Regions from separate parts of the Uliginosibacterium sangjuense genome, predicted to be linked through region 3. Evidence: predicted binding sites of a transcription regulator. Region 3 holds the regulator's gene; each other region holds the start of a gene.
What was found. The regulator sigma-54, encoded in region 3, starts transcription at its own class of promoters, with help from an activator protein. The targets are predictions, from matches to a motif close to TGGCACGCTTNCTGCTNA.

Region 1: NMB43_RS01960 (PEP-CTERM sorting domain-containing protein) is a predicted target of sigma-54. The motif match lies at 4,620-4,637, and genes of this name have one in related genera.
Region 2: NMB43_RS01060 (PEP-CTERM sorting domain-containing protein) is a predicted target of sigma-54. The motif match lies at 2,690-2,707, and genes of this name have one in related genera.
Region 4: flgB (flagellar basal body rod protein FlgB) is a predicted target of sigma-54. The motif match lies at 6,355-6,372, and genes of this name have one in related genera.

What each region holds. Positions count from the first base shown of each region.
Region 1 is NZ_CP101132.1:416,717-424,388, reverse strand. It holds gene NMB43_RS01970 (pectinesterase family protein) at 1-382, shown strand, start outside; gene prsT (XrtA/PEP-CTERM system TPR-repeat protein PrsT) at 575-3,337, shown strand; gene NMB43_RS01960 (PEP-CTERM sorting domain-containing protein) at 3,800-4,573, opposite strand; gene ychF (redox-regulated ATPase YchF) at 4,832-5,923, opposite strand; gene pth (aminoacyl-tRNA hydrolase) at 5,920-6,513, opposite strand; gene NMB43_RS01945 (50S ribosomal protein L25/general stress protein Ctc) at 6,513-7,121, opposite strand; gene NMB43_RS01940 (ribose-phosphate pyrophosphokinase) at 7,212-7,672, opposite strand, start outside.
Region 2 is NZ_CP101132.1:224,084-231,755, forward strand. It holds gene NMB43_RS01045 (hypothetical protein) at 1-511, shown strand, start outside; gene rhtB (homoserine/homoserine lactone efflux protein) at 595-1,215, shown strand; gene NMB43_RS01055 (hypothetical protein) at 1,217-1,780, shown strand; gene NMB43_RS01060 (PEP-CTERM sorting domain-containing protein) at 1,836-2,633, opposite strand; gene NMB43_RS01065 (FAD-binding oxidoreductase) at 2,805-4,472, opposite strand; gene NMB43_RS01070 (DUF1840 domain-containing protein) at 4,584-4,913, shown strand; gene NMB43_RS01075 (pteridine reductase) at 4,910-5,656, shown strand; gene NMB43_RS01080 (MBL fold metallo-hydrolase) at 5,676-6,320, shown strand; gene NMB43_RS01085 (response regulator transcription factor) at 6,392-7,111, shown strand; gene dusA (tRNA dihydrouridine(20/20a) synthase DusA) at 7,141-7,672, opposite strand, start outside.
Region 3 is NZ_CP101132.1:4,012,126-4,019,797, reverse strand. It holds gene recA (recombinase RecA) at 1-213, shown strand, start outside; gene recX (recombination regulator RecX) at 220-678, shown strand; gene lptB (LPS export ABC transporter ATP-binding protein) at 665-1,387, shown strand; gene NMB43_RS18635 (RNA polymerase factor sigma-54) at 1,412-2,917, shown strand; gene hpf (ribosome hibernation-promoting factor, HPF/YfiA family) at 2,933-3,256, shown strand; gene ptsN (PTS IIA-like nitrogen regulatory protein PtsN) at 3,396-3,881, shown strand; gene hprK (HPr(Ser) kinase/phosphatase) at 3,850-4,794, shown strand; gene NMB43_RS18615 (FHA domain-containing protein) at 4,871-5,806, opposite strand; gene ttcA (tRNA 2-thiocytidine(32) synthetase TtcA) at 5,812-6,672, opposite strand; gene NMB43_RS18605 (hypothetical protein) at 6,962-7,672, opposite strand, start outside.
Region 4 is NZ_CP101132.1:2,818,420-2,826,091, forward strand. It holds gene NMB43_RS13060 (flagellar basal body P-ring protein FlgI) at 1-1,031, opposite strand, end outside; gene NMB43_RS13065 (flagellar basal body L-ring protein FlgH) at 1,048-1,704, opposite strand; gene flgG (flagellar basal-body rod protein FlgG) at 1,729-2,511, opposite strand; gene flgF (flagellar basal-body rod protein FlgF) at 2,602-3,339, opposite strand; gene flgE (flagellar hook protein FlgE) at 3,475-4,713, opposite strand; gene NMB43_RS13085 (flagellar hook assembly protein FlgD) at 4,728-5,417, opposite strand; gene flgC (flagellar basal body rod protein FlgC) at 5,458-5,865, opposite strand; gene flgB (flagellar basal body rod protein FlgB) at 5,879-6,280, opposite strand; gene flgA (flagellar basal body P-ring formation chaperone FlgA) at 6,535-7,227, shown strand; gene NMB43_RS13105 (asparaginase) at 7,258-7,672, opposite strand, start outside.

The sequences.
Region 1 (7,672 bases), 900 kb from region 3:
CGTGTTCCTCAACAGCAGCCTGACCAGCGGCGTCGGCCCCGGCGGCGCACCCGCACCGACCGCGGTCTACCTCGCCCGTGCGGCGGCCGGCACCTGGACGGACAACGCGGTGTACGTGAACACCAAGATGGGCAGCCACATCAACCCGATGGGCTGGGCCTATGACGTCGAAGGCCAACCCAAGTCCAACCCGGCCACGCCGACCGCTACCAGCGGCTGGCGCGAGTACGGCAGCATGGACCTGAGCGGCGCCAAGCTGGATACCAGCAAGCGCGTTGGCGGCTACACGCTGACCGATGCCGAGTACGCCGCCGAGTTCTCCAGCCGGGCCAAGATCTTCGCCGCCTACAACAGCGGCGCAGGCTGGAACCCCGCGCCTTAAGCACGACACCAGCCAATCGAGAAGGGGAGCGCAAGCTCCCCTTTTTTCATTCCTGTCTGCGTCGCAGTTCACCGCACGACTCAGCCCAAACGTCGGCACTCGCCACCTGCAGGGAAGGCACGCTGTAAACTGCCCCCGCGGTCGCTCTGGGCCCATGCGGCATCAGCGATCAGCACACTTCCCACTCCGGAGATGGATATGCCCGCCGCACGCCACCTGTTGTGTACCTGCCTGACCCTGTCATTGCTCGCCTGCTCCAAATCGAGCGACGACTATCTGAAGGAAGGCCAGGCCGCCATCGAGAAACAGGACTTCAACCAGGCGGTCATCGTGCTGAAGAACGCGGTACAGCAGGCACCGGAATCCGCCAAGGTACGGATTGCACTGGGCGATGCGCTGGAGCGCTCCGGCAAGCTGAACGAGGCCGAAGAGCAGTACGCGCGTGCGCTGGAGCTGGGCGCCTCGGCAGACGAACTCGTCCCACGCATCGCGGTTCTCTCCCTTGAGAATGCGGAGCCGAGCGCGCTGCTGCGTAAATATGGCGCGACCCAACTGAACGATGCCACGGCAATGAGCAATCTCAGCGCCGCCCTGGCCACCGCCGCCCTGGCCGACCGCAAACCGGCGGAGGCGCATCGCTTCATCGAGCGCGCCAAGCAAGCCACCCCCAGCCTGTTGCTTGCCAAGGCGCAACTCGACTTCATTGAAGGTCGTCGGGAGCAAGCGCTGGCACAAGCCACCGAGTTACAGGGCAAAGGCCCGCTTTCCTGGAACCTGTGGCGCGGCATCGGTCGCCTCTATGCGGCGGCCGGCCAGGAAGAACAGGCACTTGTGGCTGCAGAGAAAGCCTATCAAGCCATGCCCGGACATCCAGAGCTGCAGGCTGCCCTGGCCGAAGCCTACCTGGCGCTTGGCAAGCTGCCGGAAGGCAAGAAACTGCGCGACCAGTTGATGCAGACGGCGCCTGGGCACTACCGCTCCCAGTTCATCGATGCTTATCTCAAGCTGCAGGAAGGACGGCCGGAAGAGGCGCATACACAAGCCCAGCGCGTCCTGGCCAGCGCACCCGAGCACTACCCTGCGCTGATCATCGCCGGCAAGATCGAGCTGTCACGCGGCGAGCTCGCTTCTGCCGAAGCGCGCGCACGCAAGGCCGTCGGTGTCCGCGACACCGCGCCGGAAGCCTATCGATTGCTGAGCGAAGCGCTCCTCGCCCAACGCAAGACAGCAGAGGCAAGCACATGGATCGCACGCGGCCTGGTACTCGCTCCCAGCGACGAACGACTGCTCAGCCTGCAAGCCGAAACCCAATGGCAGACAGGCAAACGCAATGACGCTGTAACCACGCTCGACAAGCTTCGCGCCAACCCGGCCAGCAAACAGAAGGCCGCCCTGACCGTGCGCCAGGCGGAAATGCACTTCGAGCTCGGTCAAAAGGACAAAGCCCTCGCCTTGTTGGCCGAAGCGGAGCAGCAGGCAGGCAATGACGACACGCTGCGCGAACGGATCTTCCAGGTCGCCCTGCGCGGAGGCCAGCGCGACACGGCACAACGTCTTGCCGATCAGGAGATTGCCCAGTTCCCAAACAAGGCGGCGCCGCACATGTGGCGTGCAGCGATCGCAGGAAGCGCCGGCCAGCAAGCCGAAGCACTCCGGCACACCCTGGCTGCCCTCGATGTTCAGGCCGACTACTACCCGGCCCTCCTCGCGCTGCGTGCGTCAGCCAAGTCCCGCGCCGAGAAGGACACCGTTCTCAACCGGCTCCAGAAAGCCATGGATGCGAAGACAACCGATGCACGCGTCTATGTCGACGCCGCCATCATGCGACGCGCCGACAATGCCCCACCGGACGATGTGCTCGCCGTGCTGGAGCGTGGCATCGCTGCCGTCCCGACGTCAGTGACCTTGCGGGAAAGCGCAACCAACCACCTGCTATCGCTGAACCAAGTCGACAAGGCGCTCTCGATTGCCCAGGCGGGTCAGGCCGCAGACCCCGCCTCGCCCGCGATGGAAACCTTGTTGGCCTCGGTCCTGCAAGCCAAGGGAGATCACCAGCAAGCGGCGCAGATCTTTGGCCAGTTGATCGCGCGCTTCCCTGACCAGCCAAGTCTGCACATCCGGCAAGCCGAAGCCTTGGTCCGTGCAGGTCAGGCCGACCAAGCCATCAGCCTCATGAAGAAAGCGATCGCCAGCTTCCCGGACGACATGTCGGTCCACACCACGCTCGCCGCACTTCAGGTGCAACTCGGGCAAGCCGAAGATGCGCTGACCACCATCAGCATCCTGCGCGACCGCAAAGCCTGGGCGCCACAGGGCTACATCATGCAAGGCGATGTATTCGTCCAGACCAAACGTTACGAAGACGCGCTCAAGTCCTATGCCAAGGCAAGCGAGCTTGGCACCGAAGGCCCCGCGCAACTGCGGCGCATCACCGTCCTCGACAGAATCAGCGAATCACCCAAGGCCGATCGGGAGCTGAACGCATGGCTTGCCGCTCACCCGGCAGATCTGACAGCACTTCAGTTCGCCGCGCAAAGAGCGGGCCAGCGCAACCAGCACAAAGACGCCATCGGCTATCTGCAACGCCTCAACCAGCAAGCGCCTGGCCACGCCGCCGTGTTGAATGATCTCGCCTGGCAAAAGATCCAGGCTGGCGATCCGAGCGCACTGACTGATGCCCGCGCAGCTTACGCGCTGGCCCCCAACGCACCGGCTGTCGTCGATACGCTGGGCTTGGCACTGGCCATGAACAAGCAGACCAAGGAAGCCATCGAGATGCTGCGCAAAGCGGTGCAGTTGGCGCCGACCGTTCCTGACATCCGCCTGCATCTGGCGATGCAATTGGCAGCAGGCGGTGATCGGAGCGAAGCGCGCAAACTGCTCGACGAAATCGATGGCAGCAAGCTCAACAGCGTGTCCCTACAAGACTTCAACAAACTCAAGAGCAGTCTCTGACATCCCGCTTGCGCGCAGCGGGGTCGCCCGCCAGGTCCGCAAAGGGCTACACCGATGGAGCATCTGCTTAGCTCCATCGGTCACTCGGTAGCCGTCCACATCGAGGTCAGGTGCAGCCCAGTCACCCGCCACAAGCCCCGCTCGGCCCCAGACGTCGTGCCGCTGCGCAGTGAAAGGCCCCTCACACACGACCAGACACGGCCGGAACGAGGCTCGCCGTTCGCGGCAGGCAAGCGCGCTTACGCAAAACACTTGCGAACCACGCAGGAAGCCTCACGCTGTCAGCACTGCATCATCGATCAACGGAGTTCAACCAGTTGCCAGGTCACGCCACGCACACACTCTCCTGATCTCAGCGCAACACGCCACCCGCAGCCACAGAATCTCGGCCCCCATAAAAGAAAAGCCCCTCTTACGAGGGGCTTTTAGCCTCAGGGGATCTCTCCCCTTTGCGCTCAAGGCTCAGGCGAACTTGCGGCGCAGCGCCAGTCCAGCCAGACCGAGGCCAACCAGCAGCATCGAGGTCGGCTCAGGCACGCTCACCGAACCCTTCGGCACGGAAGCGAAACGCAGCGTACCGCCCGCCGTCAGCACCTCACCAAAGCCGTCACCAAAGAAGGTCACGCTGGAGAAGAAGCCGGTGTCATCGATCGCGCCGATGAAGTTTTCGAACACACCACCTTTGGCGTAGCCGGGGTTGTCGGAATAGTCGTCGGCGTTGGCAGTCAGCTTTTGAGCGCCGCCGTCAAACCCGATCCACAGGCCAGAACCATTGGCCGGCACGCCGTAGCTGCTCTGAACCGCAGCAGGACGCGTACCCGTATAGCAGCAGGTTGCCCAGTCACCCACTTCGAAGCCAAAGGCATTGACCGGCGAGCTGAACGTGAAGGTGATACCCGAGTTGTAACCCGGGATCGGATCGGAGCCGCTGCTGCCCGGGTTGATCGAGAACGAAGCTCCCGTCATCGAGCCGTACTGGCCATAGAAGCTGGCTGCGCTGCCGTTCGGGCGGGTGATCGTCACGGTGGCGGCATTGCCATCCTTGTCGATGTAGTTGTAGACGCTGGTGCCCGTCACGATCTGTGCGGTGGACACGCTTGCCCCTGTGGCGGCGATGGTGGCGTCGAAGGACGCGATGCCTGCGGGGATCGAATCGTTGAAGACGCTCGGCAGGGCATGTGCGCTGGTCGAGAAGGCGGCCACGACAGCCACAGCCATCAAGGACTTGGTGAACATTTATTGACTCCTTGTTGATCGGATTGAGTTGCTCAGCAAGGAGGATTAAGCACGCAGCGTGCCAAATTATTTACTCAATAAATATCAACAAGTTACCGATAAAATCATTCAAGCATCAAAATCAATGTAAAGAAAGCTGACGCGCCTCCGTGAAGGAATTTACGTTTCTTCAGAAGGGTGCCTTCTGTGGCCTTTCGAGGCCACCATCCGCTCACGACAGAAAAAAGACCGCACATCTGTACGGTCTTTTTTTGCGTTTTAGACGTTGAACAGGAAGTTCATGACGTCGCCATCCTTGACGACGTATTCCTTACCTTCCGCACGCATCTTGCCGGCTTCCTTGGCGCCCTGCTCACCGCCGTACTGGATGAAGTCCTCGTACGCGATGGTCTGGGCGCGGATGAAGCCGCGCTCGAAATCGGTGTGGATCACTCCGGCCGCCTGGGGCGCGGTATCACCTTTGTGGATGGTCCAGGCCCGCACTTCCTTCACGCCGGCGGTGAAGTAGGTCTGCAGACCCAGCAGATCATAGCCGGCACGGATCAAGCGGTTCAGGCCCGGCTCTTCGAGGCCCAGATCGGCCAGGAAGGCCTTCTTGTCCTCATCGTCCAGGTCAGCCAGTTCCTGCTCGATCTTGGCGCACACGGCGACCACCGGCGCGCCCTCCTTGGCTGCATGCTCACGCAGGCGATCCAGGTGCGGATTGTTCTCGAAACCGTCCTCCAACACGTTGCCGACGTACATCGCAGGCTTGATGGTCATCAGGCACAAGGGCTTGATCAGCGCCTTGTCATCATCAGAAAGATCCAGCGTGCGCGCAGGCTTGCCCTCGTTCAGGTGCGGCAGCAGGCGCTCCAGCACGGCGACCAGCTTCTGTGCCTCCTTGTCGCCCGCCTTGGCCTTCTTACCGTCACGCGCGATGGACTTCTCCACCGAGGCCAGGTCGGCCAGCGCCAGTTCGGTCACGATGGTCTCGATGTCAGCAATCGGATCGACGCGGCCGGACACGTGCACCACGTTCTCGTCGTCAAAGCAGCGCACCACGTTCACGACGGCATCGGTTTCGCGGATGTTGGCCAGGAACTGGTTGCCCAGGCCTTCACCCTTGGAGGCACCGGCAACCAGGCCGGCGATATCCACGAACTCGACGATGGCCGGCTGGATCTTCTGCGGCTTGACGATGGCCGACAGCGCGTCGAGGCGCGGATCCGGCACTTCGACGATGCCCACGTTAGGTTCGATCGTGCAGAAGGGGTAGTTCTCGGCTGCGATGCCGGCCTTGGTCAGCGCATTGAACAGGGTGGACTTGCCGACGTTGGGCAGGCCGACGATGCCGCACTTGAGACTCATGCTGTTTCCTTGGGCGCCGCAGGGCGCGTGTTGATGTATTGAATGGCGGCGTTCCAGTCGCCCTTGGCAATCTTGGGCCAGGCCAGCAAGGCGCGATCCACTGCCGCGTCGATCTCGTCCTGCTCTTCGCGCCGCGCGCGATTGAGCACATAGTTCGCGACCTGCGCCTTGTCACCGGGGTGACCGATGCCGATGCGCAGGCGCCAGTAGTCCTGAGTCGCCAAGCGCGAAGTGATGTCCTTCAGGCCGTTATGCCCGCCCAATCCACCACCGAACTTCAAGCGCAGATGGCCGGGCGGGATGTCCAGCTCATCATGCACCACCAGCATTTCAGCAGGCGCGATGCGGTAGAAATGTGCCAGCGGCTGCACCGCCTGACCGGAACGGTTCATATAGGTCTGTGGCAACAGGATCCAGACGTTGCCGGCCCGCCCGACGAAGCCGTGATAGCGCGATTCATGATTGAGCGGCGCACCCAACTCGCGCGCCAGGCGCTCACAAAACCAAAACCCGGCGTTGTGCCGGGTTTCGGAGTATTCAGGCCCGGGATTGCCGAGCCCGACGATCAGCTTGGGAGCCGACTGCGTCATCAGGCCTTGGGCGCTTCACCCTCAGCAGCCTCGGCATCAGCGCCGCGCGCCTTCAGGATGGAGGCCACAACCGGATCGGCATCGCCATGCGCGGCCAGTTCCACGCCCGCCGGCAGCTTGATCTGCGAAGCATGGATGGATTCGCCGGCACGCAGTGCGCCCAGGTCGACTTCGATGAACTCGGGCAGGTTGCCCGGCAGGCATTGCACGTCCAGTTCATTGACCGGGTGCGACACCATGCCGCCGTCCAGCTTCACACCAGGCGCCACGTCACCGTTGATGAAGTGCAGGGGCACCTTCAGGTGCAGCTTGGCCGCAGCATCGACACGCTGGAAGTCCAGGTGCAGCACTTGCTGACGGAACGGGTGCCATTGGGTGGCGCGCAGCACGACGGTTTCCTTACTGCCCTCGACGTCCACGTTCAGCACGGACGAGTGGAACTTCTCGTTGCGCAGCAGGTGGAACAGCTCGTTGTGGTCGAGCAGAACAGGGATAGGGTCCTTGCCAGCGCCGTACACGATACCCGGCAGTTGGCCAGCACGACGCAGGCGGCGGCTCGCACCCGTGCCCTGTTCATCGCGCTTGGTAGCCTTGAACGAAAATTGCATTGTCATCTCCAGAATTACGGCGCCGTCCCGCGACCAGTCGGGCGCCTACACAAAAAGGGACCGGCTCGCGCCAGCCCCCGAAACCAAAAATCAGTCTTCCATGAACAAGGAGGACACCGACTCCTCGTTGCTGATGCGCAGCATCGTATCGGCCAGCAGGGCGCCGATCGAAACCTGTTTGATCTTGCGGCATGCGCGCGCTTCATCCGTCAGCGCGATGGTGTCGGTCACGACCAGCTCATCCAGTTCGGAATCGTTGATGCGGCTGATCGCCGCGCCCGACAGCACCGGGTGCGTGATGTACGACACCACTCGCTTGGCCCCCTGCTGCTTGAGCGCCTGGGCGGCCTTGCACAGCGTGCCGGCGGTATCCACGATGTCATCGACGATCACGCAAGTACGACCTTCGATGTCGCCGATGATGTTCATCACCTCGGACACGTTGGCCTTGGGACGACGCTTGTCGATGATCGCCAGGTCCGTCTCCAGGTGCTTGGCCACGGCACGCGCGCGCACCACGCCACCCACATCGGGCGACACCACGATCAGAT
Region 2 (7,672 bases), 710 kb from region 3:
ACAACAGATAGCCAGCTTCAAGGTCACGGACCGGGCCCCGCCGGAGTACCAGGGGCGCAGCGCGGATGCGATCGTCGAGTTTAAGAAGGCGCGCGAGATCGGCGGCCTGCACCTGCTCAGCTTTCATGATTCCGATCTGACCAACTGGTCGGTCTTCCGCCGCAATGGCGTGCGCTTCACCGGCTGGGGCTTTTACGTCTACGAAATGCCCGAGGACGTAGTCACCTGGTACAAGCTGCACGCGCCGGAGCGGGCGCAGCATCTGGCGCGCTCCACCGCTGACAAGCCAGACGTGTTCTGCATCGAAGAGATCCTCGTGCAGAACGAATGGAAGCGCGTGCGTTGTACCGCTGACGACGGCTTCCCGGCGAGCCGCGAGCCGCGTCGCTGGTTCGTGATCCGCGCCGACAGCACCGACCTCACGCGCAGCGTCGTGTCCTGCGAATACTCGGGCGATGTGCCGGCGCCCCTGATGCAGCGCTACCGTCCCGACCTTCCGGTCAAGCCATAAGGGGCATTCGTCGCCAGCGTGGCGGCAGGATGCTGTGTGCTGGTTAACATGCCTGCCACCTTCTCCGCTCCGCATGCAAACCGATGTCGCTTGAAACTTGGCTCGCCTTCTTCATCGCCAGTTGGCTGATCAGCCTGTCACCTGGCCCTGGAGCTGTCTCCTGCATGGCCGCCGGCTTGCGCTACGGCTACCGTCGCGCACTGTGGAACATTCTTGGCCTGCAGTTGGGCGTGCTCCTGCTGGTGCTGATCTGCGCGGCCGGTCTTGGCGCGCTGCTGGCGGCCTCGCAGACTGCGTTCGAGATCATCAAATGGTGTGGGGTGGCCTATCTGATCTGGCTAGGCATCCAGCAGTGGCGGGCCGTACCGCGCCCGCTTGAATTCGGCCAGGCGGAGCAGAGCAGTCGCACGCAATTGGTCCTGCGCGCCTTCCTGATCAACGCCAGCAACCCCAAGGGCATCGTGTTCATGCTGGCCGTCCTGCCCCAGTTCATCGACCCGCAGGCGCCGCAATGGCCGCAGTACGCGCTGTGCGCCGTGTCCTTGCTGATCACCGATTCGGTCGTAATGAGTGGCTATACCCTGCTGGCTGCGCGGGTGCTGCGCCTGTTGCGCGACCCCGCCCACATCCGCTGGACCAATCGAGCCTTCGGTGGTCTGTTTATCGGTGCCGGCTTGTTGCTGGCCGGCTTCCGGCGCCATTGAGATGCGCCGCCTGCCGATCCTTCTAGCCGGCGTGCTCGTGGCCTGCAGCAGTACGCCGCCCGTACCGCCCGAACCCGCCCCGGCGCCAACGCCCGCCCCGGCAGGTTCCGCACAAGCTGCGCCTGCGCCGGCCGCTACACAGGCCGCCGCCGTCTCGCCCGGTCGTGCGCCGGCGCCGGTCCAGTCGCGCCTGCTCGGCCGGACGATCCGCCCGCAGGCCCCGCGCCCGCTGAACCTGAAGACCGAGTGCCGCTTCGAGAACGAGACGGGCTACAACGGGACGGCCAGCGTCGAGGTCGTCAACAGCCAGGTCAAGCGCCTCAGCGCGCTGTTCAACGTTCCCGGCCAGGGACAATGTCTGTTCGACATGGCCCAGATGCGACAGACCCGCATTCAGCCCGTGGAGCTGCGCGACGCCCGCTCCGGATGCACTGCCCGCCTGTGGGAGCAGGGCGACAAGGCCACCCTCTCGTTCAGTGGCTGCGCCAGTCATTGCGAGAATCCTGCGGCCTTTCAGTATGTTTGGCCTGTTCTGATAGGGCGAACATCAGGAACTTGCATGTAGACGCAAAAAAGCCCGCAGAGCGGGCTTTTTTGTTGGCGTAGAACCCTAACTGGATTTAGGCGCGGCGACGCAGCGCACCCAAGCCCAGCAGAGCGGAACCGAGCAGCAGCATCGAACCGGGTTCCGGAATCGTGTTGCCGTAGGCGCTGCCATTGCCGCCATTCGAATAGACTTGCGACGCGCCGCCATTGGTGAAGCGTGCATCTGCGGTGTAGGTCAGGGTCTTCGGATCGAAGTTGCCTGCACCAGCGCCGCTCAGAATGTCGAACGTTGCACTGACTACGCCGTTTTGGACATTACCGCTGGTGAAGGCCAGGGTGCTGAAGGCCAGTTCCAGCCACACATTGCCGTCCAGAGCTGCATCCACATCCGCTTGGTCCGATGCGGGCGGCGTGTAGTTGTCGCCACCGACATCTACGTAAACACGTGCCCATGCGCTGCTGATGTCGAAAGAGCCATCCTTGTTCAGGCCAATCCCGCCGAAGGCCAGGGTCAGCTCGCCGCCAGGAACGAAGACGTCGCCATTGGTCTTGCTCAGACCGTTGATGCGGTAGAACTCACCCACGCCGCTCAGGAAGTAGCCGCTCGCGCCGGACGAGCCGTCCTGCGTAGCCAGGACGCTGCCAATACCCACGCCGCTACCATAGTCCACAACACCGGCGGCGGTGGAGCTGGCCGAGTACCACTGCGTGAAATCGAATTGGGAGATGAAATCGAATTCACCACCGTCGGTGTAGTCCGGATCGAGCAATACGCCACCCGCGTTCACCAAGGCGGCGCTGGAGGGCGCGGCGGCGAACGAAAGCGCGCAAGCCGTGCCGAGCACCGAAAACAGCTTTGCAAGCTTGTTCATAGAGAAATCTCCGTTGAATGTGAGGAATCTAAAAAGCCAACACGGCTAGACCTACATAAGCACGGCGCATGCCAGCTAAAAACGGACTCTTAACTCATTGATTTGTTTGTATAAGAGCGGAGCTTCCTCTAGGGGGGCGTCTGTCGTGTAAAGCCTACCGACAGCACTGACTTACTCAGGATCAAGGGGGCTGACCTCGGTGCGTGTGTAACGTCCGGGCGCCAGGATCTGCTGTGGATCGAGGCTGGTTTTGATGTGGTTCAGCGCTTTCCAGAATGGACTTTGTGCCTTCATGAAGCGTGGAATGGAGTCGACGGTTCCTCGGTAGGGGACACAGGGTGGGGTGAGCTCAAGGCCGGCCTCGAACAGATCTTTGTAGCATTCACGGGCTGCCAAGACTGCGTTCGGGTCTGAGCGCTTGAATAAGATGGGGACAGTGCTGTCAATGCAGCGATCCGACACGGTGGTCAGCGTGATCAGCGGTTCGAAGCGATATGTTTGGTCGTGTTGTTGCCTAGCGTAGGTGCAGACCCGCTTGACCATTTCCACATAGTTCCGTACTGCTTGTGGCTTCATTTCTATCAGAGGCGAGTACCAGATCAGGCCGCAGCCGTCACGCGAGGGGTTCATTGCTTGCCCGGTGGGCGGGCGCTGGCCGGAGATCCAGTAGGCCAGGGGCAGGGCGATCTCGCTGGGGGCGCCGCCCAGTAGTTTGAGCGTTTTGTGCAGGGTGGCCAGTACGTTGTCCAGATTGCGGAATGGCTTGCCCGGGAGTGCGCGTACCACCGGGATGAGGACGTTCAGCTTGCCTTCGGTGAAGAACATCAGGCGTCGCACCTTGCCCGCCAATCGCTGACGGATGACCGAGCGGGCGGCAGCGACCAGCTTCGCGTTGCCGTACAGCGCGCCGGCGCCCATCCAGGCCATGACCTGGTTTCGTCTGGCCATTTCCTGCAGACAATCTTCCGGAATCAGTCCGTCGACCAATCTGTCGCGCGGGTAGGGTTCCATCATCGCCAGCACGCGATGGCGGTTCATGAGGTTGATCGAGCCGACCACGCCGCCCAGTTCGCGCAGGATGCCGCGCACCGCCAGGACGACGTCTTCAAGCCCTTCGTCCTGCGGGACGCCGAAGAAGAAGGCCTCGACGCGTTCCGGCCGGGTGGCCAGGGCAATGTGCATGCGGGTGACGATGCCGAAGTTTCCCTGGGCGAACAGGCCGTCCAGATAGGGGCCGACACTCCACTTGAAGACTTTGTCGATGTTTTCCGCCCCCATCTCTGCGAGCGGTGGGCGATACAGGTCGCCATTGGGCAGGATGGCCTCGAGGCCCATGACGGCGGCGAAGTGGTCGGCGTAGGGCGTAATGCCATAGCCGCGTTCCAGCGCGTTGCCGACCAGCGAGCAGTCGGGGCCGGCGCCTGTCACGGGACACAGGAAGTCCGGCGCATGCTGGTCGAGGTATGCGCGCAGCATGGCCTGGGTGACACCGGGTTCGACGCTGACGACGCCGGTTTCCGCATCGATGTCGATGGCCCGCATACCCGAGAGGTCGACGATCACGCAGCCGTTGCGGGCGGGATTGGCCGTGCCATAGCCCCAGTTGTTGCCGGTGCTGATGGGATAGAGCGGGACGCCAAAGCGCTGCGCAGCCAGGACCAGTAACTGCACTTGCTCGGCATGTTGTGGCAGAACGGCGCCTGCGATGCTGCGCGTCGTGCCGGCCGTGTCGGCGCCATAGCGCGCCTGCGCATGGGCAGCGTCCATGACGCGCTCGGTACCGAATCGAGCGGCCAGTTCGGCCAGGAAGGCGGGGGCGGCCACTTCTCCTTCTGACATATCTTCTCCAGGCAGGGTGAGCGTTGCACGACGGGGACCGCGCGGTGTGGCAGCACAAGTCGCCCGCTTCCGGTACATTTGATTACAGCACAGTCTTACAGGTGTATTCGCATGCTGATCACATTCAAGTCCAAGGCCGATGCCGACGTGTTGATGTTTGGCGAGGTCGGCCAGGCGATGCTGGTGGCCTTCGGCAAGGATCCGGATTCGCGTACCGGAATCGTCACGGTCGAGCAGTTGCCGGCAGTGCTGGAGCGGCTCAAGGCCGCGATGCTGAAGGACAAGCTGGCGGTTCCTGCGGCGCCTGATGAGGAGGACGAGGATGCGCCGCGCGGCATGGCCGCGCCGGTCAACTTCTTCCAGCGTGCCGCGCCCTTGGTACAGATGCTCGAATGCGCGCTGAAGGAAGGTGTGCCGGTGACCTGGGAAGCGCAGGGATGAGCGAACGCGTCGTACTTGTCACGGGCGCGGCGCGAAGGGTTGGGGCCGAGATCGTGCGCGTGCTGCATGCGGCGGGCTGCCGGGTGGCGATCCATTACCGCAGCTCGGCTGGCGAGGCGGATGCGCTGGCGGCGAGCCTGAACGCAGCATGGCCGGGTTCGGCGGCCTGTTTTGCGGCCGATCTGCTGGATCTAGGTGCATTGCAGGCGCTGGTTGAGCGTGTGGTGGCGCAGTTCGGGCGGCTGGATGGCCTGGTCAATAATGCCTCCAGCTTCTACCCCACGCCGCTGGGCCAGATCACGCCGGCGCACTGGGCCGATCTGCTGGGCAGCAATCTGCAGGCGCCCTTGTTCCTGGCGCAGGCGGCCGCACCGCACCTGCGTGCGACGGCCGGGGCCATCGTCAATATCGTGGATATCCATGCCGAGCGGCCGCTGGCGGGCTACCCGGTGTATTCGGCGGCGAAGGCCGGACTGCAGGGACTGACGCGTGCGCTGGCCATCGAGCTGGCGCCTGAGGTGCGCGTCAATGGCGTGGCGCCGGGGCCGATCCAGTGGCCGGAGGACGGTCAGTTCGCCGCCGAGGAGCGGGCTGCCATCGTGCGCCATGTGTTGCTCAGGCGCGAAGGCTCGCCCGCCGACATCGCTGGCGCGGTACGCTACCTGCTGCTCGATGCCCCTTATGTAACCGGCCAAATCCTGGCGGTCGATGGCGGGCGCAGCGCCCACCTGTGTCACCTCTGAGTTTCGCTACGAGATCACCATGGCCCTGCATTACCGCATCGTTCCGGTCACCCCCTTCCAGCAGAACTGCAGCGTGCTGTGGTGCGACCAGAGCATGGAGGCGGCGGTGGTCGATCCCGGTGGCGATATTCCGCGCATCGAGGCGGCGCTGGCCGCTTCGGGTGCGCGCCTGAGCAAGATCCTGCTGACCCACGGCCATCTGGACCACGTGGGTGCGACGGCTGCGCTGGCCGCCAAGTACGCCATCCCGGTCGAGGGGCCGCAGCGCGAGGAGGCGTTCTGGCTCGACGCCCTGCCCGAGCAGAGCCGCATGTTCGGCTTTCCGCACACCGAACCGCTGGCGCCCACGCGCTGGCTGGAAGAAGGCGAGACGGTCACTGTCGGACGCGAGGCGCTGGCGGTGCTGCACTGTCCTGGGCATACGCCGGGTCACATCGTGTTCTTCCATGCGCCGTCCAAGCTGGCCATCGTCGGCGATGTGCTGTTCGCCGGCTCGATCGGTCGCACCGATTTCCCGCGTGGCGACCATGCGGCGCTGATCGGGGCGATCCGCGGCAAGCTGTGGCCGCTCGGCGATGACGTGGAGTTCATTCCTGGCCATGGACCGATGTCCACATTTGGCGAGGAACGTGCGAGCAATCCCTATGTCGGCGATGGCATGTGAGCGGGGAGGCCCACTGACATGTCAGCGGGCGCTACAATGTTTGACATTCAAGTGTCCTGACAGGAAAGCTCATGCGCATCGCTCTGCTGGAGGATGATCCCACCCAGTCCGCCCTGGTCACGGCCTGGCTCAAGGAAGCTGGCCACGACGTGCATGCCTTCGGCCTGACGCGCGATATCCTGCGCTTTGCGTCGCGCGAGAGCGTCGATCTCTACCTGGTCGACTGGATGCTGCCGGACCAGCCGGGCGAGGCCTTCGTGCGCTGGCTGCGCGAAGAGCGCCGCGACACCACGCCGGCGATCTTCGTGACCGCGCGTGAATCCGAGGACGACATCGTGGCGGGTTTGGCGGTGGGCGGCGACGACTACATCGTGAAGCCGGTCAGCCAGCGCATCCTGATGTCGCGCATCGAGGCCGTGCTGCGCCGTTCCAAGCCGCGCAACGCGGAAGAGAACATCGAGGCGCCGCCCTATGTGATCGACCTGCAGCACAAGCAGATCAGCGTGAACAACAGTCCGGTGGAACTGACCGACAAGGAGTTCGACCTGGCCGTGTTCCTGTTCCGCAACCTGGGTCGCCTGCTGTCGCGTGGCCACCTGCTGGAGTCGGTGTGGGGCCGCAACCCGGACCTCGCCACGCGCACCGTGGACACCCATATCTCGCGCGTGCGCAGCAAGCTCGCGCTGCGCCCCGAGAACGGCTACCGCCTGGTGCCCACTTACAACTTCGGTTATCGCCTGGAAGCAGTGGAGCCGGGTTCGGCCGAGGCCGCAGAAGCGGGCGCCGAGTAATCCTTCCGCATCCGACGGCGCGTGCCCGGTCAGCCGGCCGCGCCGACTTTCTCCCAGGCCCGCAGGATCAGCTCCGGGCCAGCATCCTTCAACAACTGTGGGTCCGACAGCATGCGCCGGAACTGGCGCGCGCCGGGCAGCCCGTTGGCCAGGTTCAACCAGTGGCGCACCATCGCGCGTAGCGGCGTGGCGTGCTCGGCCTGCTCGCGCGTGGCGTAATCCACCAACTGCGCGATCACGGCCGCTCGTGTCGTGTCCCAGGCCGGGTCGAAACATAGCCGCTGCCACTCCACCAGCGCCCAGGGGTTGTCGTAGGCCTCGCGGCCGATCATCACCCCGTCCAGGTGCTGCAAGTGCTGGGCGATCTGCGCGCTGTCCTTGATGCCACCATTGACGAGGATTTCCAGCGCCGGGAAGTCACGCTTCAACTGGTGCGCGAACTCATAGCGCAGCGGCGGCACCTCGCGGTTCTCCTTCGGCGACAGGCCCTTGAGCCAGGCATTGCGCGCATGCACGATGAAGGTGGTGCAGCCGCCTTCGGCCACGGTGCCGACGAAGTCG
Region 3 (7,672 bases):
TCGCGCGAAGGTGAGATCGTCGACATGGGCGTCGATCACAAGTTCGTCGACAAGTCGGGGGCCTGGTATGCCTACCAGGGTGAGAAGATCGGCCAGGGCAAGGACAATGCGCGCGAATTCCTGCGCGAACACCCCGAGACTGCGCGCGAGATCGAGAACAAGATTCGCGAAGCCGTGGGTGTGGCCGCCATGGGAGTCGTGGCGGCCGAATAAGCCGTGATGAAGAAAGCGCCGGCCGCTTCGCTCAAATCGCAGGCCCTGCGAATGCTTGCCACGCGCGAGCATTCGCAGCATGAGCTGCGACGCAAGCTCAAGGCGAAGGCGGCGGAAGGCGAGGATGTGGAGGCGGTCGTGCAGCGCATGGTGGAAACCGGGCTGCAGTCGGATGAGCGTTTTGCCGAGAGCTTCGTGCGTGCGCGTGGCGAGCGTTTCGGCAGCGGACGCATCCGGCGCGAGCTGGCCGAGCGTGGCGTCAGCGCCGAGCTGGCCGGCGAGGCGCTGGCCGGTCTGGCAGGAGATGAATTGAGTCGTGCGCGTGGCGTGTGGGCGAAAAAGTTCACGCAGGCGCCGCAGGACGCGAAAGAATGGGCGAAGCAGGCACGCTTCCTGCAGTCGCGTGGTTTTTCGTCGGAAGTGATACGCAGGATTTTGAAAGAACCGTTCGATGAGTCTGCTTAGGGTGTCCGGCCTGCGCAAACGCTACAAAGCGCGCACGGTGGTCAAGGATGTGTCGTTCCAGGTCGGCAGCGGCGAGGTGGTCGGCCTGCTGGGGCCCAATGGCGCCGGCAAGACCACCTGCTTCTACATGATCGTCGGCCTGGTCCGCGCCGATGGCGGCAGCGTGCAACTGGACGCCACCGAGCTTGGGCACCTGCCGATCCACAAGCGTGCGCGCATGGGCTTGTCCTACCTGCCGCAAGAGAACTCGGTGTTCCGCAAGCTCACCGTGGCGGAGAACATCCTGGCCGTGCTGGAGCTGCAGAAGCTGCCCAAGGCGGTGATGCAGGAGCGCCTGGACGAGCTGCTCGATGAGCTGAACATCGGCCACCTGCGCGACACCCAGGCGATTGCGCTGTCGGGCGGCGAGCGTCGCCGCTGCGAGATCGCCCGTGCGCTCGCCACCCAACCCAAGCTGATCCTGCTCGATGAGCCCTTTGCCGGCGTCGACCCGATTGCCGTGCTGGAAATCCAGAAGATCATCAACTTCCTCAAACAGCGCGGTATCGGCGTGCTGATCACCGATCACAACGTGCGCGAGACGCTCGGCATCTGCGACCATGCCTTCATCATCAATGCCGGTGAGGTGCTGGCCGGTGGCAAGCCGAACGAGATTGTGCACAATGACCAGGTACGCCAGATCTACCTGGGCGAACATTTCCGTCTCTGAGCGCGCCTGGCTGCAACCCTGTCCATGAAGCCTTCCCTCCAGCTCCGCCTCTCGCAACAACTCGCGCTGACCCCTCAGCTGCAACAGTCCATCAAGCTGTTGCAGCTCTCCACGCTGGAGCTGAACCAGGAAATCGAGCGCATGCTGCTCGACAACCCGATGCTGGAGCGTGATGGGGCGGAGGATGAGGCGGGCGAAGTCGTGGCCGCCCCCGAGGTGACGACGACGGCGGAAGCCACCGAGGCGGACTACGCCTCGGCCGAACGCAAGGCCAACGGGGAGGAGGATTTTGAGCCGCCCTCCACGGTCGAGATGCCGGACACCATCAACGAGGCCTACGACTCGGCCTCCGACGACGACCTGGGCGAAGCCGCCGAATGGCGCAGCGAGGCCGGCAGCGGGCGTGGCAACGATGACGACGACGAGTCGGATTTCCAGGAATTCCAGGCCGCCACCACCAGCCTGCATGATCACCTCAGTGCGCAAGTCTCCCTGATGCCCTTGTCGGACCGTGATCGCGCCCTGGTGCGCTTCATGGTCGAAGCACTGGAGGACGATGGCTACCTGCAGCAGAGCTTCGAAGACCTGCTGCCCCTCATTCCCGAGGAGTGGGAGGTGGAGGTGGAAGAGCTGGGGATCGCCCTGCATCACGTGCAGAACCTGGACCCGGCCGGTGTCGGCGCGCGCAACCTGCAGGAATGTCTGACCCTTCAGCTACGCAATCTACCCGTCACGCCCAGCCGCGAGCTGGCGCTGGGCATCGTCGATGGACTCCTTGAGCAACTGGCCGCGCGCGACTTTCAGAAGATCAAGCGCCGCCTGGGCTGCAGCGACGACGCGCTGCGTGCCGCCCAGGAGCTCATCTGCAGTCTCAATCCGCGCCCAGGGGCCCAGTTCGCGGCGCTCGATGCACGCTACATCGTGCCCGACGTGATCGTGAAGAAGTATCGCGGCAACTGGACGGCCAGCCTCAATCCGGAGGCGATGCCGAAGCTCAGGATTCACCGTGTCTATGCCGATATACTCCATAACAACCGTGGTGCCAGTGCTTCGCTGTCCGCGCAGTTGCAGGAGGCGAAGTGGCTGATCAAGAACGTGCAGCAGCGTTTCGACACGATTCTGCGGGTCTCGCAAGCCATCGTCGATCGCCAACGCCAGTTCTTCGACTACGGTGAAGTCGCCATGCGACCACTGACCCTGAGGGAAATCGCGGAAGAACTCGAACTGCACGAATCCACCGTCTCACGCGTGACCACGCAGAAGTACATGGCGACGGCACGCGGCATTTTTGAACTGAAGTACTTCTTCGGCAGTCACGTATCCACCGATACAGGCGGTGCCTGCTCAGCCACGGCGATTCGCGCGCTGATTCGCCAGATGGTGGGCGGGGAGGATCCAAGGAAACCCTTGTCCGACGCCCGTATTGCCGAAGTGTTGGGCCAGCAGGGTATCGTGGTGGCGCGACGGACGATCGCCAAGTACCGTGAGTCGCTGAATATCCCGCCGGTCAGTCAGCGCAAGTCGATCTAACCAGAGGAGTACGGTATGAACCTCAACATCACGGGCCATCATGTCGAAGTGACCGCCGCCTTGCGCGAATACGTCACCAGCAAGCTCGATCGCGTGATCCGCCACTTCGATCACGTCACGGCGACGCATGTCATCCTCTCGGTGGAAAAGCTTCGGCAGAAGGCCGAAGTGACCCTGCATGTGCGGGGCAAGGACATCCATGTCGAATGCGACAATGACGACCTCTACGCGGCTATCGACGCCATGGTGGACAAGCTCGACCGCCAAGTCCTCAAGCACAAGGAAAAGACTGCTGACCATGGCCACGCCGGCATCAAGCAACAGGCGATCGGCTCGTAACACACTGCACACGGCGGTGCTGCACTCGGACATATAATCCTGTCGAACTGCAGCCGGATCTGCCGCCCCGAGGGCGGCAGATCCGCGCCGGCGAATTTCCAGTCGTGGCGGGCGCAGTCGGCCCGATGCCTACCCCAGCATGAACCTGATCTCTCGCATCCTGCCCTCCGCCAACATCCTGGTTGCCTGCACTGCTGGCGACAAGGCGGGTGTATTCCAGCAGGCCGGCGCCTTGTTCGAGGCCAGCCACAGCCTGTCGCGCAAGGTCGTGTTCGACGCCCTCATGCAACGCGAGAAGCTGGGCTCCACCGGGCTGGGCCAGGGCATCGCGATCCCGCACGGCCGCATCAAGGGGCTCAAGGAGGCCGTGGGGGCCTTCGTCCAACTGGCGCTGCCGATCGAATTCGACGCGCCGGACAATAAACCGGTCGATCTCGTGTTCATCATGTTGGTGCCGGAACAGGCCAACGAAAGCCATCTGCAGCTCTTGTCCGAACTGGCGCAGATGTTCAGTGACCGTGCGTTCCGCGAGAGTCTGGCAGACGCGCAGGATGTGGCGACGGTCGCCACTCTCTTCGCCGGATGGGATCCCCATGCGACGCACGAGCATCGCCCAGCTGTTTGAGGCCAACCGGACGGCCCTGCGCCTGCGCCACATCGCAGGCCGGCTCGACAGCTATCTCACCGTCACCGACAACAAGGTGTGGCCGGCTGACCTGGTGGGCCACCTCAACCTGATCCACCCCAATCGCCTGCAAGTCATGGGCGAGGCGGAGTTCGCGTGGGCACGCCGCCAGGCGCGTGACAAGCTGGAGCATCACCTGCTGGGCATCCTTGCGTCATCGCCGCCGGGCGTGATCGTGGCCGACGATTGCGAAGTGCCCGACATCATCCGGCGCAACTGTGAGGACGTGGGCGTGCCCTTGCTGGCCTCGCCACTGGAATCCGCCCGCGTCATCGACGTGCTGCGCGCCTACCTGTCGCGCAAGCTGGCGGAGCGCGTTTCCCTGCATGGCGTGTTCATGGACGTGCTGGGCGTCGGGGTGCTGATCACCGGTGATTCCGGTGCCGGCAAGTCCGAATTAGCGCTGGAACTGATCTCGCGTGGCCATGGCCTGGTGGCAGACGACGTGGTGGAGATCTCGCGCGTCGCTTCCGGCGTGCTGGAGGGGCGCTGCCCCGAAATGCTCAAGGACTTTCTTGAGGTGCGCGGGCTGGGCATTCTCAACATCCGCACTATCTTTGGCGAGACGGCCTGTCGCCGCAAGATGAAGCTCAAGCTGATCGTCCACCTGCAGCGGCGCGGTGCGCGCGACGACGAGCCCTTGCGCCTGCCGCTGGACGACGAGGACCAGGACATCCTGGGCGTGCCGGTGCGCCGCACGGTGCTGCCGGTGGCGGCCGGGCGCAACCTGGCGGTGCTGCTGGAGGCTGCGGTGCGCAACACCATCCTGCAGTTGCGCGGCATCGACTCCACGCAGGAGTTTGTGGAGCGGCAGCGCCTGGCCCTGGATCAGGAAGACCCCTTCGAACACTGAGGACCAGGCACAGCGACAAACAACGAAGCCGCGGAGTACGCGGCTTTGTTGTTTGTCGTCTGAAGTATCGCTTCTCTTACTTGTTCCCGATGTCGAACAGTGCGGCCTCGACGCCGATCTCTTGTGGTGAGTAACCGAAGCCGATGCGCCCGCGTTCGGGCAGCTGACATTCGCTGCGCTTGAGGATCACCTCCAGCCCATGATCGTCGACCAGGTAGGTGCCATTGGTGCTGGTGTCGATCAGCATGTAGGTGCCATTGCGGAACTCGATGCGGGCATGGTGACGCGACGCACGCCGGTCGGCGATGACCAGGTCGTTGCCTTCCTCGCGCCCGGCCAGCATGACCGGGTGGGTCTGCGACACGATGTAACTGGCGCTCTGGTGGCGCAGCATCAGGCGGGTACGCGGGGCGCTGGAGATCGGCGCGACGGAGGGCGGGCCGGCATCGGCCGCGACAACCACATCGCTGAAGTTGGTCTGCGAGCGGCTGAAGAAGGGCGTGTTGTGCTGGCTGGCACGCATGCCCGACACATCTTCGCGTAGCTCATACACGGCCTTGCTGTCCACTGACAGTGCCTGCTGTGTCGTGATCTGGTTGCGGATCGCTTCCGACAGTTGCTCGGCGGCCTCGCTGCTGATCAGGATCTGGTCGCGCCCGGCTGCGGCCAGCAACTGGCCGGCGTAGCCCGTGGTGCTGTCGGCGTCGGTCGGGCCGGCATGCACGCCGATGCGCAGGGCCAGCGAGATGCCGGATACCGGGGGCAACTGGCTGACGCGTTCGCGCATGTCGTTGGCGGCCAGCACGGCGTTGTCGCAACGCGAGAAGCCGACCACCAGGCGCTGGCCTTCGGTGACCAGGGTGTGGCCGGCATAGGCTTCGACCGCGCGTGCGGCGCGTGCGCGGCCACGCTCGATGGCGCGTTCCGCCTCGCGTACGCCCAGCTTCTGGGTTAAGGCCTCGGCGCCGGTCAGTTCGGCGACCAGCACGCAGGTGGCGGCCGGGGGACTCATGGTGTTCAAAGCGGCTCCGACTCAATCAGTACATTGTCTTTATCCCGGCTCATCCAGTGCACCGCGGCGGCCGGTTCGGGTGAAGCACATACCTCTGCTTCATCGAACACAATGTCCCCTTCCTTTAGGGTGGCCTCGCGGGTCAGCCCCTTGTAGTCGAACAGATTGCCATCCGCGAGGTGGCTGGGCACTACGTTCTGAAGGGCAGTGAAGATCGAGCGCAGGCGCTCCGGGTGCGTTGCATCCCACGTCTGCAGCATGGCCTTGATCTGTTTGCGCTGGGCATTCTCCTGCGAGCCGCACAGATTGCAGGGGATGATCGGGTAGGCCATGGCACGCGCGAACTTTTCCAGATCCTTCTCGGCGCAATAAGCCAGCGGGCGGATCACCATGTGCTGGCCGTCGTCGCTGAGCAGCTTCGGGGGCATGCCCTTGAGCTTGCCGCCGAAGAACATGTTCAGGAACATGGTTTCGATGATGTCTTCGCGGTGGTGGCCCAGGGCGATCTTGGTGGCGCCCAGCTCACGCGCGCAGCGGTAGATGATGCCGCGACGCAGGCGCGAGCACAGCGAGCAGGTTGTCTTGCCCTCGGGAATCTTCTCCTTGACGATGGAGTAGGTGTCCTGGGTCTCGATATGGAAGTCGACGCCGATGGATTCGAAGTAGCGTGGCAGCACGTCTTCCGGGAAACCCGGCTGGCGCTGGTCGAGATTCATCGCGATGAGCTTGAAGTCGATCGGCGCGCGGCGCTTCAGTTCGAGCAACAGGCTCAACAGGGAGTAGGAGTCCTTGCCGCCGGAACAGCACACCATGACCACGTCGCCATCCTCGATCATGGAATAGTCGACGATGGCCTGGCCGACCATGCGCAGGAGGTGTTTCTGCAGGCGCTGGGCGTGGCCCGAGAGTTCGGGGCGGGAGAGGCGGGTCGTGTCCACGAGGTGTATGTCCGGTGCGAAGCTGGCGATAGGATTATAGGGCTTGATGCGGCGCACAATCGTGCCCGCCGTCACGCCTGCAAGGTGGCACCTGCAGGGACTCTACGCCGCAGGCGGGCAGCCGCCGCCCGCCAACCGACGCATGGAGTCTCCGCCGCCAGTGGGCGGCGCATGATGCCGTGGATCCGTACGAGTGAGCGTAGAAATCTGTGACGGGTCAGCGCTCGGCCAGGGCCGGCAGTTGCTTGAGCTGCTGGTGCAGGGCGATGCCGTACTTCTCCGACAGACCCAGGCGCAGGCGCAGCGGGAAGCCATCCTCCTTGCGCACCCACAGCTCGAAGCTGCCGCCGTCGGTACTGGGCCGGCGCGTCCAGTGGGTGGCCGCGATCTTGCGCCCGCCGACTTCCACCTGGTCGTCGCGCGGATCCATGACCAGCAGGCGGGTGGACAGTCCGTCGGTGGCGGCGATCGTGACGCTGCCACGCGCGGGCGGTTGGCGGAAGAACACGTAGGCCAGCGAGGCCGCATCGGCTAGGCGATACTGCAATTGCTCGACCTTGCGTTGCTCCTTGCCGCGCCAATAGGTGGCAGTGCGTGCCCGGTAGTCGATCTGGACCGTGACAGGCTCCTTGCTGCCGCGCTTTTCGATGAAACGGCTGGAAGCCGGATAGCCACCGCCGAAGCGACCTTCGCTGCTGCGGCTCAGGCTGGCGCTGGGGACGAGTGTGCGCAGGGCAGTGGAGGCGTTGCCCTGCGCGGTGATCTTGTAGCGCTCGCCGTCGATCGACACTTCGTCCGTGAGCTTGCCGGCTTCTACACTGCCACCAAGCATCGACAGGCTGCCCCTCAGGGCTTTGGTCGTGAGGGAGGCCTGTGCCGGCTCCTGCTTGCTCGTGGTGACCGACAGGCTGTATTCGGCGGTGAAGCG
Region 4 (7,672 bases), 1.2 Mb from region 3:
TTGAGTGCCTTCACCACGTCAGCCAGGTTGGCACCGGGCCGCACGCGCACGACGTTGGCATTGTCCTGCTTGATGTCGGCCTGACCGGTCTGGGTGACCACGGTCTGGCCTTGCGACAGAGGATTCGGCTGACTGACCTGGTTCTCGGTGTTCACCGACACGGTCAGGTTGCCATGCGACACCGCACATTCGCGCAGGGTGACAGCCTGATTCATGACCACCGAGCCGGTGCGCGAGTTGACGATAACCTTGGCGGCATCGACGTCCGGCACCACTTCCAGGTTCTCGATGCGCCCCAGGAAGGCCACCCGGTCGCTGATCTGCTGCGGCGCCTGCACGCGCACGCGGCGCGCGTCGAGCGGCATCGCGATGCCTGGCGCGATGAAGCCGTTGATCGCCTCGGCCACGCGTTGGGCGTTGGTGAAACCAGCCTGGCGCAATTCGTACATGACCCAGTCGGCCTCGCCCAGCACCGTGGGCACGGCGCGTTCGACCAAGCCCCCGGCCGGGATGCGCCCGGCCGACAGGTGATTGACGGTCACACTGGCGCCGCCCGCTGACGCACTGGCACCGCCAATGATCAGGTTGCCCTGGGCCACCGCGTAAACCTGCCCATCGACACCCTTGAGCGGCGTCATCAGCAGGGTGCCGCCCTTGAGGCTCTTGGCATTGGCCAACGAGGACACGGTCACGTCGAACTGCTGGCCCGGCTGGGCGAAAGGCGGCAACTCCATGGTCACCATCACGGCGGCCACATTCTTGAGCTGAAGATTGGTGTTGAGCGGCAGGGTTACGCCCAGGTTGCCCAGCATGTTGAGGATGCCCTGGGTGGTGAAAGGCGCCTGCGAGGTCTGGTCGCCGGTGCCATCAAGCCCCGCCACCAGACCGTAGCCGACGAGTTGGTTGGGACGCACGCCGGCCAGGGTGACCAGTTCCTTGATGCGCTCGGCGCGTACCGGAGCCATGCCGGCCCCCAGACACACAATGAGCAGACCAACAATCAGGCGACGCAGGCGGAACGACAGGGACATGATTCGGACTCCCGCCTCAGAACGGCGCGATGATCTGGAAGAAGCGCTGCAGCCAGCCCATGTTCTGCGCTTCGTCGATGTAGCCGGAACCGCGATATTCCAGGCGTGCGTCAGCCACCTGGGTGGACTGCACGGTGTTGGCGGTGGTCACGGTGTTCGGGTTGACCACGCCGGAGAGGCGGATGAACTCCTCGCCCTTGTTGATCGCGATCTGCTTCTCGCCCGAGACGACCAGGTTGCCGTTGGCCAGCACCTCGATCACGGTGACGGTAATGGTGCCGGTGAAGGCATTGTTGGCCGCCGCTGCACCCTTGCCGGTAAAGCTGTTGTCCGAGCTGCCGCTGACGTCGATGCCGGCCAGAAACTTGCCCGGCACGCCCGCCATGGTGGGCAGGCCGTAAGTCATCTCGGAAGAGCGCGTGGCGTTGGCATTGGAGGCCTTGCTGGCAGAGGTCTTCTCGACCAGGTTCACGGTCAGCACATCGCCCACGTAGCGCGCACGGCGGTCGTCGAACAAGGGGCGCATCTTGGCCGCGTGGTAGATCGAGCCATTGCTGGCCACCGCATCGGTGATCGGCGGGCGCACCGACATCGGTTGATGGGTCGCGGTCGGTGGCGTGGTCATGCAGGCGGCCAGGGGCAGCAGCATCAGGCAGGTGGTGAGCTTGTTCATGCGCGGCTCCCTATCCCGTGGTCATTACAGTTGCGCCAGGCGGCCCAGCATCGAATCTGCTGTCTGCACCACGCGCGAGTTGAATTCATAGGCACGCTGGGTCTGGATCAGTTGCACCAGTTCCTCGGCCACGTTGACGTTGGCCGTCTCGACGTAGAGCTGGTTCAGCACGCCGACGCCGTTGGTGCCCGGTGTGCTGGGCGTGGGCGTGCCGCTGGAGGCGGTCTCCAGGAAGAGGTTTTCCCCCATGGCCTGCAGACCCGCCGGATTGACGAAGGCGGCGATCTGGATGCTGCCGATCTGCGCCGGATTGGCCGAACCAGGCTGGGTCACGCTGACCGTGCCGTCCTTGCCGATAGTGACGCTCAGCGCATCGGCCGGGATGGTGATGGCCGGCTGCAGCGGGTAACCGCTGGCGGTGACCATCTGCCCCTGGGAATCCTTCTGGAAGGAGCCATCACGCGTGTAGGCGGTGGTGCCGTCGGGCAGCAGGACCTGGAAGAAGCCCTCGCCCTGGATCGCCACGTCCAGCGCATTGCCGGTCTGCTGCAGGTTGCCCTGGGTGAAGTTCTTGACCGTCGCGACCGGACGCACGCCGGCGCCGAGTTGCAGGCCAGAGGGAATCTGCGTCTGCTGCGAGGACTGCGCGCCAGGCTGGCGGATGGTCTGGTACAGCAGGTCCTCGAACACCGCGTGCGAGCGCTTGTAGCCATTCGTGCTGACGTTGGCCAGGTTGTTCGAGATCACGTCCAACTGCATTTGCTGGGCGTCAAGGCCGGTGCGGGCTACCCAAAGTGCGCGGATCATTTCAGTTTCCTCCTGCCGGTCCAGCCTAAGCCGTCGTCGTCCCGGGCATGCTTCGATAAGCGGGCACTTGCCCCGCCTGTCCCATGTTCATCAGGCCGCGGCCACCAGCTTGGTGGAAGCGCGGTCGTTCTCCTGCGCGTTCTGCAGGACCTTGGTGTGCATCTCGAAGTGGCGCGCGACCGAGATCATGCTGACCATCTGCTCGACCACATTCACATTGCTCGCTTCGAGGTAGCCCCCGGCCACGCGCACGTTCTCGTCCTGCGCCGCCGGGGTGCCGCCACGCACGCGGAACAGGCCGTCGTCGCCGCGCTGCATGTTCTCAGCCGGCGGATTCACGAGTTTGAGGCGACCGATCTGCGACGAGGTGTTGCGCGCACCGGATACCGGGGTGGCGGTGATGGTGCCGTCGGCCGCGATCTCCAGGCTGTTGTCGGGCGGGATCGAGATCGGCCCGGAATCCCCGATCACCTCCAGTCCACCCATGGTGCGCAGGGTGCCGTTGGCATCGACCACGAAGTTGCCGGCGCGCGTATAGGCCTCGCCGGCGGGCGTCTGCACCGCAAACCAGCCATTCCCCTGCACCGCCACGTCGAGCGAGCGCCCGGTGTGCTGCAGCGGCCCTTGCGACAAGTCGCTGCGCACGCTGGCATCCACCACGAAGGCGCGTGAAGGCAGCGCTTCCGACTGCACCTGCACAGCGCGGAAGCGGTTCATCTCGGCCTTGAAGCCGCTGGTGGACGCGTTGGCCAGGTTGTTGGCGACAGCCGTCTGCTGGCTCATCGCCGCCTTGGCGCCACTCATTGCGATGTAGATCAGACGGTCCATGGTGATCGGTCCCGGAGTTGGAGGGTCAAGGGAGCACAGCCATCACGACTCTGCCCGCCCTGCCATTACAGAACTTTTCACTGCGGAGTGATGCGCGGAACACATCGCGTTTTCCTCCTCACTCCTCAGGCCTCATCAGCGCAGGTTCACCAGGGTCTGCATCACCTGATCCTGGGTGCGGATCGACTGCGCGTTGGCCTGGTAGTTACGCTGCTGGGTGATCATGTTGACCAGCTCGGCGGTGAGGTCGACGTTCGATTCCTCGATGGCGCCGGCTTGCAGTGCGCCGAGGTTGCCGGCATTCGGTGCACCGATCAGGGGCTGGCCCGAGGCCGGGGACTCGGCCCAGAAGTTGCCGCCCAGCGACAACAGGCCGCCCGGGCTGGCAAAGTTGGCCAGCACGATCTGCCCCAGGTTGCGCGACTGGCCGTTGCTGTAACGGCCTTGCACGATCCCGTCCTGGCTGATGGTGATGCCGGACAGGCGGCCCGATGCGTAGCCATCCTGCACCTGGCGGTTCACCCCGAAGGAGCTGCCGTACTGGGTGGAGCCGGTGAGGTCCAGCGGTGTGGTGAAGTCGAGCGCGCCGCCGAAGGCCGCGTTGTTGAAGTCCACCGTCACCGTGAGCGGCATGCCGGTGGTCATCGCCCCGCTGGTGTTGAACGACAGCGTGGTGGCAGCCGAAGTCGTGCCGCCATCGGTCTGGGTGTACATGTCCCAGTCGCCCGGCGTGGCTGCCTTGCGGAAGAACATCGTCATGATGTGCGAGTTGCCCAGGCTGTCGTACACCGTGACCGAAGTCGAGGAGTTGTAGGTGGACGGGTCGGCCGGGTTGAACGCAGCGGTCGGCGCGGTCTGGCGCGAATCGAGGTTGAGGCCGATCTGGATGCCGGTGGCGCCCGGGCTGGCGCCGGTCTGCACCGGCTGCAGGTCGGCCGTGTCGATCTGGATCTCGGTCGGCGAGGCGTTCAGGATCGCGCCGGTGGCATCGGCCGGATAGCCCGTCAGACGGTAGTTGGACGAGTTGACGATGTAGCCGTCCTTGTCCACGTCGAACTGACCGTTGCGGGTGTAGCCGATGACGCCGTCCTTGGTCATGCGGAAGAAACCGGAGCCGTTGATCGCCACGTCCAGCGGGTTGTTGGTGGGCGTGATGTTGCCCTGCGAAAACAACTGGCTGACCTGGCTCACGGCGGTACCGATACCGACCTGCACACCGGCCGCGGCCCCGTTGAGGGCCGCCGCATAGACATCCTGGAACTGGGTGCCGGACAGCTTGAAACCCGCGTTGTTGGCGTTCGCCACGTTGTTGCTGATGACGTCCAGCGCCTTGGAGGCAGCGTTCAGACCAGAAAGACCTTGTTGGAATGCCATGATGCTGCTCCTGCTCAGAGAATGCGCTTGATGTCGGACAGCGACATCTGCCCGAACCTGCCAATTTCGATGCTGACACCGTCGGTGCCATTGACCACGCTGGCGACGGTCGCCATCTCCAGCGAAGAAACCTCAACCTTCTTGCCCGCCAGTTCGGCCGTGACCTTGATCGTGTACTTGCCGTCCGCAAGCTGCGTGCCGTCCGACAGCTCGCCACCCCAGATGAAGGTGTTGGAGCCCTTGTCCATGGCGCCCAGATCGACCTTGTCGACCTCCTTGCCGGTGCTGTCGTAGAAGCTCACATACACATGGTCCGCGTCGCCCTTCAGATCCACGCCACCCAGCGACAGACCTTCCTGCAACTGCAACTGGTTACCATCGACCAGCACCTGGCGACCGACCAGGGCAGCAGCCTGGTAGGCCTCGCCCGTCTTGTAGCTGCTCATCATCGAGGCGATGGTCTGGTTCAGGCGCTCGATGCCATCCACCGTGCTGATCTGCGCGAGCTGCGAAGTGGTCTCCGCGTTGTCCATCGGATTGAGCGGATCCTGGTTCTGCAACTGCGTCGTCAACAGCTTGAGGAACTTGGACTGCTGGTCTTCGGCAGACGAAACATCCTTGGTGCTGGACGAACTGGAGCTGCTGCCCAGCGAGGACAGAATCTGCTGCGAGTACGCAGAACTGTTGTTGACGGCGGTTGTCATGGTTGCGGTCCTTCTAGGTCAGTCGCGGGCCTTGCCTGCCTTATGCCTGGCCGATGGCGAGCGTGCGCTGCAACAGCGTGCGCGCAGTGCTCATCACCTCGGCATTGGTCTGGTAGGCCCGCGAAGCGGAAATCATGTTCACCATCTCCTCCACCACATCCACGTTGGGCATGCTGACGTAGCCTTCGGCATTGGCGGCCGGATTCGAGGGGTCGTAGACCGTGCGCAGCGGCGCCGCGGACTCGACCACCTGATTCACCTGCACGCCCTGCGAGTAGGGCCCGCCCATGGGCGTGGCGGAGAACACCACCTGCTTGGCACGGTAGGGCTTGCCATCGGCCCCCGCCACGCTCTCGGCATTGGCCAGGTTGCTGGCCGTGGTATTGAGCCGGACCGACTGCGCATGCAGGGCCGAACTCGAAATGTTGAACACGTTGAAGAGGCTCATCGCGCGCTCCCGCTTACTGGCCCGTCACCGCTTGCTGCATGGTGCGCAGCAGGCCGTTGATGAAGCTCAGGCTGGCTTCGTAGTACACGGCGTTCTGCGAGATGGCCGCACGCTCCGTGTCCATGTTGACGGTGTTGCCGTCCACGCTGGACTGTTCTTCGGTGCGGTACTGCAGATGCGGGGCCAAGGCCATGCCCTGGGCCGGAATATGGCCCGAGGTGGTGGTGGACAGCGCCAGCGGCTGACCCACGCGGCCATTGAGCGCCCCCTTCAGGGCACTGCCGAAATCGAGATCACGCGCCTTGTAATGCGGGGTGTCGGCGTTGGCGATGTTGGATGCCAGCAGGGCTTGACGCTGGGCCCTCAGGCCGAGCGCGGCCTGATGGAAGTCCAGGTTTGGATCGAGTCTGTTCATATCGTCCTCTCTCACTGCGTCGTTCATGCTCACCTCTGCCGGCTCCCAACCAGCGCGGAGCCTTCACGAGGTGCTTTGCAGCTTCTGTGCCAGCATCGTATCTGCCGTCACCACGAGGCTTTCGGTCGAAAAAGCGGCAAAACGACGTGCATACCCGGCAGCAGCGGCAGGCCCGCTCGGCAATGTTTGCCGCCCCGGCCGGCAAGCGGCCACGCATAATGGGCGCCGTCCGGCCCCCTCACTGCCCCCTTGCCATGCCCCTGTTCCGCCTTGCCCTGCTACTCGCCACCCTGCTCACCTGGCCCGCCGTGGGAGCTGCGCAGACAGCGGTCGAACGCGTCGCCGCGGCCGTGGAGCGCTACCTGGCCGCGCAGCCGCAGCGCCCGGGCGACACGGTGCGCATCGAGGTGGGCCGCATCCTCGATTCGCCGCGCCTGGCGGCCTGCACAGACTGGACGGCCTCTCTCCCACGCAGTCAGCGCGCCTGGGGGCGGGTCAGCGTGGCGGTCAATTGCAGCGCCGGCGCCAAGGCCGCGCTGTACGTGCCGGCCACGGTCGAGGTCCACGGTCCTTACGTGGTGGTCGCGCGCACGGTCGCGGGGGGGGAAGCGCTGACCGAGACGGATATGCGCCGCGAAGAAGGTGAAGTCAGCAGCCTGGCGACCGACGTGCTACGAGATCCGGCCGAAGCGCTGGGCCTGGTTGCCCGCCAGACCCTGGTGAGCAACCAGCCGCTGCGGGCCAGCCAGTTGCGCGGGGTGCTGGCGGTAACGGCCGGGCAGACCGTCAAGCTGGTGGCCCAGGGAGAGGGGTTCGCGGTGAGCTATGAAGGACAGGCACTGAACACCGCCAGCGTGGGCCAGGCGGTCCGGGTGCGCGTGGCCGGCGGCCGCATCGTCAGTGGCAAGGCACGCAGCGAAGGCGTGGTCCAGCTCGACGCCGATTAGTGCGCCGCCCGGGCGGGCGGGCGAGCCGGCTCAGCCAGCGCTCAGCTCGCCCGCCAGCGAGCGCTGCAGGGCCTGTTCGATTTCCTGTCGCGGTAGTTGCTGGGCCACCAGGAAGACCAGCTTGGCCAGCGCCGTCTCGGCCGTCATGTCTCCGCCGCTGACCGCCCCCGCGCCACGCAGGCCGGCACCCGTCTGGTATTGCCCCAGGCGGACCCCGCCCCCGCGCGTCTGCGTCACGACGACCGTCACCACGCCCGCTTCGTGCGCCTGGGCCAGTTCCTGCAACAACTCTTCCGAGTCCGGTGCATTGCCGCTGCCATAGGCCGCCAGCACCAGGCCGCGCACCGCCGGCCGGGTGTGCTGGAGCACCGTGCGCAAGAGGCCAGCGGAGAGCCCTGGAAAAAGGTTCAGCGCGATGACCGAGGCCTCGCGCAAGCCGACCTCG